DNA from 2 places in the Nocardia sp. NPDC052316 genome. Region 2 is predicted to be linked to the other one. Evidence: riboswitches for the same ligand, from Rfam matches in the RefSeq annotation. Region 2 holds a riboswitch; the other holds the start of a gene.
The links. Region 2 has a riboswitch for cobalamin ahead of ACIHA7_RS27815 (CbtB-domain containing protein). Riboswitches for the same ligand answer to the same signal wherever they lie in the genome.
Positions count from the first base shown of each region.

Region 1: linked by a shared signal. The riboswitch ahead of ACIHA7_RS33100 (ABC transporter substrate-binding protein) and the one ahead of ACIHA7_RS27815 (CbtB-domain containing protein) in region 2 are both predicted to bind cobalamin.

Region 1 is NZ_JBIUBB010000007.1:337,526-342,481, reverse strand. It holds gene ACIHA7_RS33105 (ABC transporter permease) at 1-324, opposite strand, end outside; gene ACIHA7_RS33100 (ABC transporter substrate-binding protein) at 332-1,909, opposite strand; cobalamin riboswitch at 1,928-2,132, opposite strand; gene ACIHA7_RS33095 (hypothetical protein) at 2,189-2,887, shown strand; gene ACIHA7_RS33090 (DUF4190 domain-containing protein) at 3,029-3,487, shown strand; gene ACIHA7_RS33085 (asparagine synthase-related protein) at 4,388-4,956, shown strand, end outside.
Region 2 is NZ_JBIUBB010000006.1:6,667-11,622, forward strand. It holds gene ACIHA7_RS27790 (FMN-dependent NADH-azoreductase) at 1-291, shown strand, start outside; gene ACIHA7_RS27795 (DMT family transporter) at 293-613, shown strand; gene ACIHA7_RS27800 (OsmC family peroxiredoxin) at 795-1,235, shown strand; gene ACIHA7_RS27805 (hypothetical protein) at 1,308-1,799, opposite strand; gene ACIHA7_RS27810 (CbtA family protein) at 1,835-2,668, opposite strand; gene ACIHA7_RS27815 (CbtB-domain containing protein) at 2,659-2,853, opposite strand; cobalamin riboswitch at 2,880-3,045, opposite strand; gene mhuD (mycobilin-forming heme oxygenase MhuD) at 3,116-3,430, opposite strand; gene ACIHA7_RS27825 (alpha/beta fold hydrolase) at 3,524-4,270, shown strand; gene ACIHA7_RS27830 (A/G-specific adenine glycosylase) at 4,285-4,956, opposite strand, start outside.

The DNA of each region.
Region 1 (4,956 bases), on a different contig from region 2:
GAGCAGCGCGAGGGTGACACTGTTGGTCGCGCGGCCGAGCAGCACATCACTCACCGGGCGCCCCGAGATCAGCGAATGGCCGAAATCGCCGTGCAGGAAGGCGAACAGCCACTCGGCGAAGCGCACCGGTGCAGGCCGGTCCAGTCCGAGCTCGGCGCGCAGCGCGGTCAACTGCTCGGGCGTGGGGTCACCGCCGCCGTCGCGGGACAGCAGCACCGTTGCCGCGTCCGAGTCCAGCGCTTCGAACAGGCAGAAAACCACGAGCGCGACGGCGAAGAGCACACCGATCCCACCGCCGACTCGCCGTGCGATATAGGCGATCACGGCGCTGCTACGTCGCCAGCCAGGTGGTGGCGTAGTTGGCCCAGTCGTCGGTGCCGGGCACCCCGTTGCGTACGCCGCGCACGTGATTCTTCGCCGCGTCGGGCCGTTTGGCGAAGCTGTGCAGGATGTACCCGCCCTCGTTCCAGAGTTCTTCCTGGAGTTCCCGATACAGCGCGCGGCGGCGCTGCGGGTCCATCGCGGCGCGGGCCTCGGCGAACTTCGCGTCCCACCCTGGCCGCCGCCAGCCGGTGCCGTTGCTGGGGGAGGCGCTGGTCATGGTCTGGCCGTAGAAGTAGTCGAGACTGTAGTTCCACCAACCGATGTGCGACAGTGCGGCTTTACCGCTGACCTGGGAGAAGTAGGTGTCCGCAGGCACCGATTCGAGCCGGATGTCGATCCCGGCGGCCTTCGCGTGCTCGGCGAACAAGGTCGCGGAGTCGAGCATGCCCGGCGAGCCGTCGGCGGTCGGCAGCGTGACCGTCAGGTTCTCTTTGCCCGCCTCCCGCAACAGCTCTCGCGCGCGCCGCGGGTCGTAGGTCCGCTGTGGCAGACCGTCGTGATAGAACGGTGCGCCCTTGCCGTAGACGTCGTTGCCGAGCTCGGCGTAGCCGTAATACACCGAGTCGACCATGGCCTGACGGTTTACCGCGAGACGCATGGCCTGCCTGACCCGCACATCGTCGAACGGCGGTGTGTCCACGCGCATCTGGAACGCGCCCATCAGGCCGGCGGGCGGGACCACCACGGTGGTACCAGGGTCGCGCTCCAGAGTGCGCGCCTGCAGGTACGAGATCTCGTGCACCACATCGGCTTCGCCGGACAGGAAGGCGTTGACCCTGGCCTCGGTCTCCGCGATCTGGATGATCTCCACCTCGTCGAGCAGGGGGCGACCGTCCCAGTATCGATCGTTGCGCCGCAACAGGGTTCGGTCACCGGGCGACCACCGCGCCAGCGCGAACGGGCCGGTGCCGACCGGCAGCGACGACCCGTCGATGGTGCCGGTACCGTCCTTCACGATGTAGCAATACCAGCCCGCCAGTACCGAACCGAAGTCGGCCAGCGGCGTTTTCATCGTCACCAGCACGCCCAGATCGCCGTCCGCGCGGGTGCGTGACATATCGATGTTGGCGAGATCGCCGGAGGACTTCTTGGCCGGGTCGAGCATCCGCTCGAAACTCCACAGCACGTCCCGGGCCGTCAGCGACGAGCCGTCGCTGAACACCACGCCCCGGCGCAGCGTGATCCGCCACTGACTGCCATCGGCATTGGGCTCCAACGACTCCGCGAGCCGATAGCGCAGCGTCAGATCGTTGTTGTACGCGACAAGCTTGTCCCAGACGTTCTTCGACACCGCGCCACCCGCCGAACTACCGGCCTCGTGCGGGTCGAGCACATCCGCGCTCGCCGAGCGCCCCGCGATCACCGACCGCAGGCGCCCGCCGGGCCGTGGCGGTCCATCCGGGGCCGCCGGGCCGCCGTCGGTGCCGCAACCCGCGAGCAGCCCGCCCATCGCGAGCGCACCCGCACTCCCGAGCAGAAAGGAACGGCGACCGAGCCCGGGCCGCACCGCTGTGTACTTGTCCATTGCCATCCTCGTGGGGTGAGATCCCGTGTACCACGGCGCAGGTATCCTGGCTCCCGGATCAACGCTTCCCGCCGGTCTTCCAGCCTGGGTAGGCCGTGACCATGAATCGGCGGATCGCTCCTCGGTGACAGTTGCGGGACAGCCCCGGATTCGCACCGGTGTTCCCTACGCCGGATTCAGACCATACCGTCTGCGATGCTGGACGCCGACGAGCAGTCGGATTGCGGTACGTTCGGGTATCCGGGGATGCGCGGGCCGGCAACCCTGGATGATGGTCGGATGCTTCCCACCGACCGCCTGACCCAGGCGGACCGTCGCCCAGCGGTGATCGATACGCCCCTCGGCACCGTCGAGTTCTCCGTCACGCTCGCGGCGGACGTGCTACCGGCCGAGTCGAATACCCTATGGCGGTTGGCGAATGGCTCGCATCTGCATCGGTGGCAGCACCGAACCGCTACGGTCGACCTGTTGCTCGGCGGCATCGACGTCAAGCCATGGGACGGCGGCGCACCGGTCCCGGTGTGGGCCGGGATCTGGCAGGTGCAGGCGTGCGCGGAGGTGTCCGGACTGATCGTCTCGGCCGCGCTGACCGACCTGCCCGCCGACGCCTATGGCGGCCAGGACTCCGCCGAATGCCTCGCGGCGGTGAGCGTAGAGAACGAGCACTTCATGGTGTCGATCGGCGGTCCCGATGCGGAGCTGCTCGCCATGCAGGCCGCGGATGGCCGGCTGATGCCCTCCCGCTGGGCGCACCTGGTGCCGACCGGCGTGGCCGACACCACCACCGAATGCGTTGTGCGCTACCCGGATTCGGCCTCGATCGCGTGGCATCTGCCCGGCCTGGCCGCCGGGGAAGCAGCCCGGCTGTGCATCGCGTGTGCCTGGTGTCCCCGCGACGACGAGCGACCGGCCGCCTGGTACGCAGTCGACATCCCGCTCGACACTGCCTATCTTCACCTCGTTGCCGAGCCGACCTGATCGGCGGCATCCAGCACACGTCACTGACCATTCTTTTCGATAAGGCTGCGTGTGGCACGCGTGCGCTCGGCTCGAATGTCATTAGCATTCGATAGGCCATCGAACGGGCGCAGTGTAAATCGAAGCCAAGAAAGGACAGCTATGACGGAGGAATTTCCCCCCGGTTATACGGCGCCGGGCCAGTACCCGCCGCCGGTCCCTGGTTCTCATCGGCGGCCGGGCAAGGGCCTCGCCATTGCCGCGCTGGTGCTGGGCATCCTCGCGCTGCTCACCTTCTGGACCGTGATCGGTGGCATCTTGTTCGGCCTCGCCGGGCTCGTCATCGGCATCATCGCCGCGGCACGGGCTCGCAAGGGAGCGGCCGAGGGTTCCGCCATGGCGATAACGGGCTTGGTGTTGAGCATAATTGCATTGGTCGTGACGGCGATCGCCATCGCGGTCGGTTTCGCGCTTTTCACTTACACCGGCGGTGACGAGTTCACCGACTGTGTGAACGACGCCGGTAACGATCAGTCGAAAATCGATCAGTGCGAACGGGATTGGCAGCAGACGGTGGAGAACAAATTCAGTGTCACCCTCAGTCCGCAGCCGACCAACTGAGGAGTTCGTTCCCTCCTCACCGAGAATTGGTCGCGGCCGAGGACGATCTCGTTGGACAGCTGTGTTGAGCAGTGTGCACGACGCCGACCTGCCGATGAGTGCGTGGCACCACGCCCGCGCTCCGGCAGGCGGCCGAGCCCCGCGTGACTACGGCACCGCGGGTCATTGCGCTCGGTCGGGCGGGTGCGTCTAACTTCCATTGTGAATATCTTCATCCGTGGATAATTGAGCGCGACCATACCTGCCGACCAGTCGGCATCGCCCGGTCGGATAAATTCATTCGGCGTGCTTACCAATTCGGCGCAATTCAAGTGCGCAGTAGGGGTCGACGCAAAGGCGGTGGGGGACTATGGTTGTGACCTACCAGCCCCAGTCCCGAATCAGACTCGACGCCGAGAAGTATTGCGGGGCACCGAAGTCCGCTGCCTGGTCCCAGCAGTCGACCACCTCTGTGTATTTAGGTGGAGTCATGTCCCCATATGTCGAATATTTGGATCGCCGCATCGCATTGGGCACCTTACGAATTCGAGCGGTCGGTATGCATTGGGGTTGATTCACCGCAGCTGAAACATTGTTGCGCACCGTCTCGTTGTCATGAGAATTCCCGCACAATTCGACCAGTCCCTGGCCGTGCGTATTGCGCTGCCCAAGACCACGAGAGAACGACATAAAGGAAAGGAGGTGACAAAAATGACGAAGATGCCTTACATCGAGCCCCTGGTGATCTGCCTGGGCGCGGTCGAGGACCACACCACGATCCTCTTCCGCGGCGTGCCTGATCTGGTGAGCCACGGCAACCTGGTCTAGCCGCACGCAGTGATCGACCCGTGGTCCCCTCCCATCGGCACGTGACGGGGGAGGGGACCACATTTCTCGGCGATTTTGAGAGGTTCCGCCATCATGGACCATTCCCCACTTACCGTGGACTACCTCGGTTGCGCCGGCCGAGCGAGCGTGCCGCGCGACGGGGCCCCCGTCGATTACGCCTGCGTGCCCTTCCTCGCGCGTAGCGTCCCCGTGAGCCCGAATTACTTGCGGCAGTGGACAAGAGCGGGAACACACCCGACTGCGCTACCCGCGCACACGGCTGATCGAGCCTATCTCGCGCTGGGCGGCACCCTCACCGGAGTCCTGGACGAGGCTCTCACCGAACGGATTACCGCCACGCTCCGGAGCGGACGGTACGCCGAGCTGGCCGAGCTACCGGGCGACCTGGTCGGTTGCCTCGTCACCGCCGATCGAGTCTTCCTGTTCCGCAGCCTGTTCACCCGGGACACCCTGTTCTACCAGCAGTCCGGCCACACGCTGGCCTGGTCCAGCGATCCCGCCGACCTCGTCCCCGACGACCTCGACCGGCTGGACCGGGAAACCCTCTGGCGAATCTGCCGTGGGGACAGCATCTTCGCCTATCCCGAGCTGGGATTGCTGCGCCCCGGCCACCTGCTGGTGTTCGACGGTGTCTCCACCGA
Region 2 (4,956 bases):
CTGGACCAGGTGACCTTCCCGCGAATGTCGTTGGGACACCGCCGTTTCGTCGTGGTGAGCGCCCGGGGCGGCGCGTACACACCCGGTGCGCCGAAGGCCGCCTTCGACTATCAGGAGCGGTTCCTGCGCGACTTCTTCGCGGGCCACTTCGCCGTCCGGGACACCGTTTTCGTGCACGCCGAACTGGCCAATGCCAGGCAGGATCCCGCGCTGGCGCACCTGCGCGGTAAGCACGACGAGTCGTACGCGCTGGCCATGGCGACGGCCCGCGCCCTCGCGAAGGAGTACTGACATGAACTGGGTGCTGCTCGGTATCGCGGGCTTGGTGGAGATCGTCTGGTCGCAGAGCATCAAACCGACGGAGAACTTCACCCGCCTGGTGCCGACCGTGATCTGCTTCGTGCTCGGCGCCACCGCGGTGTACCTGCTGTCCAGGGCCATGCAGACCTTGCCCGTCGGTACCGCGTACGCGGTGTTCACCGGAATCGGCGCGGTCGGGGCGATCGGGCTCGGGATCGTTGTCCACAAGGACCCGCTCAGCGCGGGGCGGGTGCTCGCGCTCTCGCTGATCCTGGGCGGGATCGTACTGGCGCGGGTCACCAACCCGGAATAGGCCAGGCTCCGAAGCGTCTGAACCACACCGGGTTTCGGACGGCCGACGGGGACGGAGCGCTGCTGTACCGCGTCGTGAAGGTTGCTAATGCGGCGCTCTAGTCTGACCCCGAGACGTGCGGCGGCGGGCTGGCTAAGCTCGGGGGCTGCATCGAAAATTGCTTACCAGTGAAAGGGATTTAATGCCTACACGTACCGCGCGTACCGCTTGGACCGGTTCTCTGCAGGAGGGGTCCGGGCAGGTCGAGCTGGCCAGCTCCGGGGTCGGCAAGTACGACGTGTCGTTCCCCAAGCGCTCCGCCGACGAGGCCGACGGGACCACCAGCCCCGAGGAGCTCATCGCGGCCGCGCACTCCTCCTGCTACGCGATGGCGCTCTCGGCGCAGATCGGCAATGCGGGCGGCACCCCGGAGAGCCTGGACGTCACCGCCGACGTGACCCTCGGCCCCGACCCTGCCGGTGGCTTCCGGATTTCCGGCATCAAGCTGACCGTCCGCGGCAAGGTCTCCGGTATCGACGCCGATGCCTTCGCCGCCGCGGCGGAGGCGGCCAAGGCGGGCTGCCCGGTCAGCAAGGCGCTCGCGGGCGTCGACCACATCTCGCTCGACGCAGCCCTGGCGTAGTTGTCACTCGCACCGCCACATGGTTTTTCGCACACCGGCGGGTGTGCGAAAAGCCATGGGGTTATGCGATGTTCAGGCCCGGCGAAAGAAGCGACGGGCTTCGGGGTGGTACATCGCCGGGATGGCGACCAGGACCGCGGCGATGTGGATCGCGCGGAACAGGCCGACGGTCGCGGATTCGACGGTGATGTTCGCGAACAGGTCGCCGAACTCGTCGGCGGACAGCAGCGCGGCCAGCGGTTCGATGACCAGTGACAGCAGGCCGATCACGCCGATGCCGAAGGTCAGTACCAGCCGCGCCCAGCGGGCGCCGTGCGTCATCCGGACGGTGACCATCAGCACGACCAGGTAGATGCCGAGCCGCACGGCGAGACCGGTCGCCAGGCCGGCCAGGTCCGCCTCCTGGCGTTCGAGCACAGCGGCGGCCCGAACAATCCCCTCGGCGACTCCGGCGAGCAGTGCGACGGCCATGCCGAGGTAGGCGATACGGATGGCGCGTGGCGGCTGCACGGGCGCACCCGAACGAAGCGATGCGGGCCACAGCGAAAGGGCGGTGTCGGTCATGACACCGACACTGCCCCTCGTCTTCCGGATGTGGATCAGCCTGCGGTAGCGATCGACTCTCGTACCGGAGTATCAGTGCGCGTGGCGAATTCGGTGAGCGCGGCGAAGCCGAGGGCCAGGCAGGCCCACAGCGTCGCGGTCTGGGCCAGCGACGCCACCCGGAACTGCCACAGCAGGGTGGCCGGGAAGTCCGCCTTCACCTCGTCGACGCCGGGCAGCAGGATGTAGCCCACCGCCGTGACGAGGACGAACGCGGCGACCCCGGCGATCAGCCGCAGCATGCCCAACCGCCCGCGCAGCACCTTGTAGACGTACCCGCCCACACCGACCGCCACCAGGCCGAGCAGTACTGCCGCCAACCACAGCAGGGTGCGCTGGTTGATCGTGTCCGGATCACCGACCGCAGGTGGGTTCGCCGGATACTTGAAGAACGGCACCGCGACGACCGCGGCCCAGCCGCCGAGGCCTAGTACGAGTGCGAGTGCCGGCCCGGACAACGTCGTGTGGCGCCGCGCGAAATGCGCGACCGAGGCGAAGATCGCGCCGAGCGCCAGGCCGGCCAGGCCGAGGGCGAGGAACTGTCCCGCCTTCTGCCCGGCGCGGCTGACCAGTGGTTCTTCCTCGTCGCCGTGCGAATGTCCGCCGCTCGCCTCCGGTTCCGCGCCGTGCGGGTGACCCGCGGCGGAACCGGCTTCCTCGATGGCGATGGCGGCGTCGACCTTCGGCTCGCCGACGAAGTAGCCGACCGATGCGGCCAGCAGGCCCGCGATGAGGCCCGCTAGAAGTCCGCGCAGCAGGAGGGTCCTGAGCGAACCGATCAGGGGGAGGGCAGACGATGGAGTCGGCGGGGTGGGTGGACTCAGTGGCACGGCAGTCCCAGCAGGTGGCGTCCGTCGTGCATCAGCTCGTGCAGGTACATCCCGCTGCGCGAGATGACGCCCTGATCGAAACCGACCAGGTACAGGGTGAGCAGTGCGAGAAGAACGACACCTACCGTGACGAGCACAGTGGCGAGTGAATCGGTTGCCCGGCTCGGCGAATGCGCGATAGCCATGCGAGTCCTCCTAGGGATGCGCGTCCCGTCGATGGGGGCGAGAGTGCCGGTGTCTGGCTGTCCGGCACCCAGGGGCTCGATGCATGGAACACAGTGGCGCGACCGCTCCGGAATCTCACCGGATTACCGCATCACCCTCGCGTTTTGTCCTTCGAACTGTGACACCTGGAGGCACCCGACGTCAATATGACCAGCGCGGACCGCGCCCCGTCGTCGGGCGAGTCGCCGGGCAGGTCGGCCCGCCCGGCCATCCTGAACTACGTCAGCTCGCCGGCTTCGCGGCCACGTCGAGAACCACCTCGAATTCGAGCAGCGAGGCACCCGTGGAGACCGGCTTCTGCCGCTCGCCCGCGTGCGCCTCGCGCGCGGGCCCGTCCCGCCAGGCCGCGAACGACTCCTCCGAATCCCACTGGGTGACAACGAAGTACCGGTTCTCGCCGGCGACCGGCCGGAGCAACTGGAAGCCGAGGAAGCCGGGCGAACCCTCGACCGCGTGCGCACGGTGGGCGAACCGCTTCTCCAACTCGGGGCCTGCGCCCTCGGGAACCTCGATCGCGTTGATCTTCACTACAGCCATGGCCTCGACAATACGACCAGCGAGCGGCCACTCGATATGGGCCGTATCGGGGGCAGTGCGCACGCCACGCGCGAGCCCGGCAGAATCGGCGGGGTGTTGCACGACGAAGGCGGAGCGGGGGTACCGATCCTGCTGCTGCACGGGCTGATGGGCAGCGCCCGGACCTGGCACGACCAACTGGACTGGCTGCGCGACTACGGCCACGTCTACACCTTCGATGCCGCGGGCCACGGCAGACCGGCTCCTGCCGAGTTGACCACCGAGGCCTTCGTCGCCGACCTGGCCGCCGCGACCGCGGGCATCGCCGAGCCCATGGTGGTGATCGGGCATTCGATGGGCGCGCTGCACGGCTGGGTCTTCGCCGCGACGCACCCGCAGCGGGTGCGCGCACTGGTGATCGAGGACATCGCCCCGGACTTCACCGGCCGCACGGCGGCGAACTGGGCGGCGATGATCGAGGCGTGGCCGCAGCCGTTTCCGGACGCGGCGGCGGTACTGAAGTTCTTCGGGCCGGTCGCCGGGCGGTACTTCCTGAACTCGTTCGAGCACGGTCCGGACGGCTACCGGCTGCACGGCTCGGTCGCGACCTTCCGCGACATCTCCGAGGAGTGGGGCGGTCGCGACTTCTGGCCGCAGTGGCACGCCATCCGCGTGCCCGCCCTGCTGCTGGAGGGCGAGCACACCATCACCCCGCCCGGCCAGATGCGGCGGATGGCCGAGATCCATCCCGACGCCGAGCACGTACTCGTCGCCGGCGCAGCGCATCTCGTGCACGACGACCAGCCCGAGCACTACCGCGCCGAGGTCGAACGTTTTCTGCGCCGCGTCCTGAACCTCTAGCGCGGCGCACCCGGTCAGGCGCCGATGCCGCCTTCGCCCGCGAGGGCGAACAGGCCATCGACGGTCTGCTCGATCAACCCGTCGACCAGCAGTGAGTCCAGGGCACGGGCCCGCTGGCCCGGGTCGCGCGGCCACGCCAGATCCAGCCGCACCCGTTCCACCGGGCCGGTCGCGCCGCGCAGCACGTCGAGCAGGCGCCCGCGGGCTTGGCGGTCGGTGCCCTCGTATTTCTGTGTGCGGCGCACGATTTCGGAGACCGGACGGCCCGCGGTGACCCACGCGCAGCTCGGCAGCGGGCAGCGCGCGCAGTCCGGTGTGCGGGCGGTGCACACGGTCGCGCCCAGCTCCATCAGCGCGGCCGAGAACACCGCGGCGCGGTCGATCTGTTGCGGCAGTAGGGCTTCGGTCTCCGGCAGGTCGCGCGAGGACGGGTTACCGGCCTCTGCTCGCCCGTGCACGGCACGGGCGACCACCCGGCGCACATTGGTGTCGACCACCGGAACCCGTTGTCCGTAGGCGAAACACGCGACCGCCCGCGCGGTGTATGCCCCGATGCCGGGCAGGCTCAGCAACACCTCGACATCGGCGGGCACCTCGTCGCCGTGCTCGGCCGCGAGCACCCTGGCGCACTCGTGCAGCCGCAGCGCGCGGCGCGGATAGCCGAGCTTGCCCCAGGCGCGCAACAC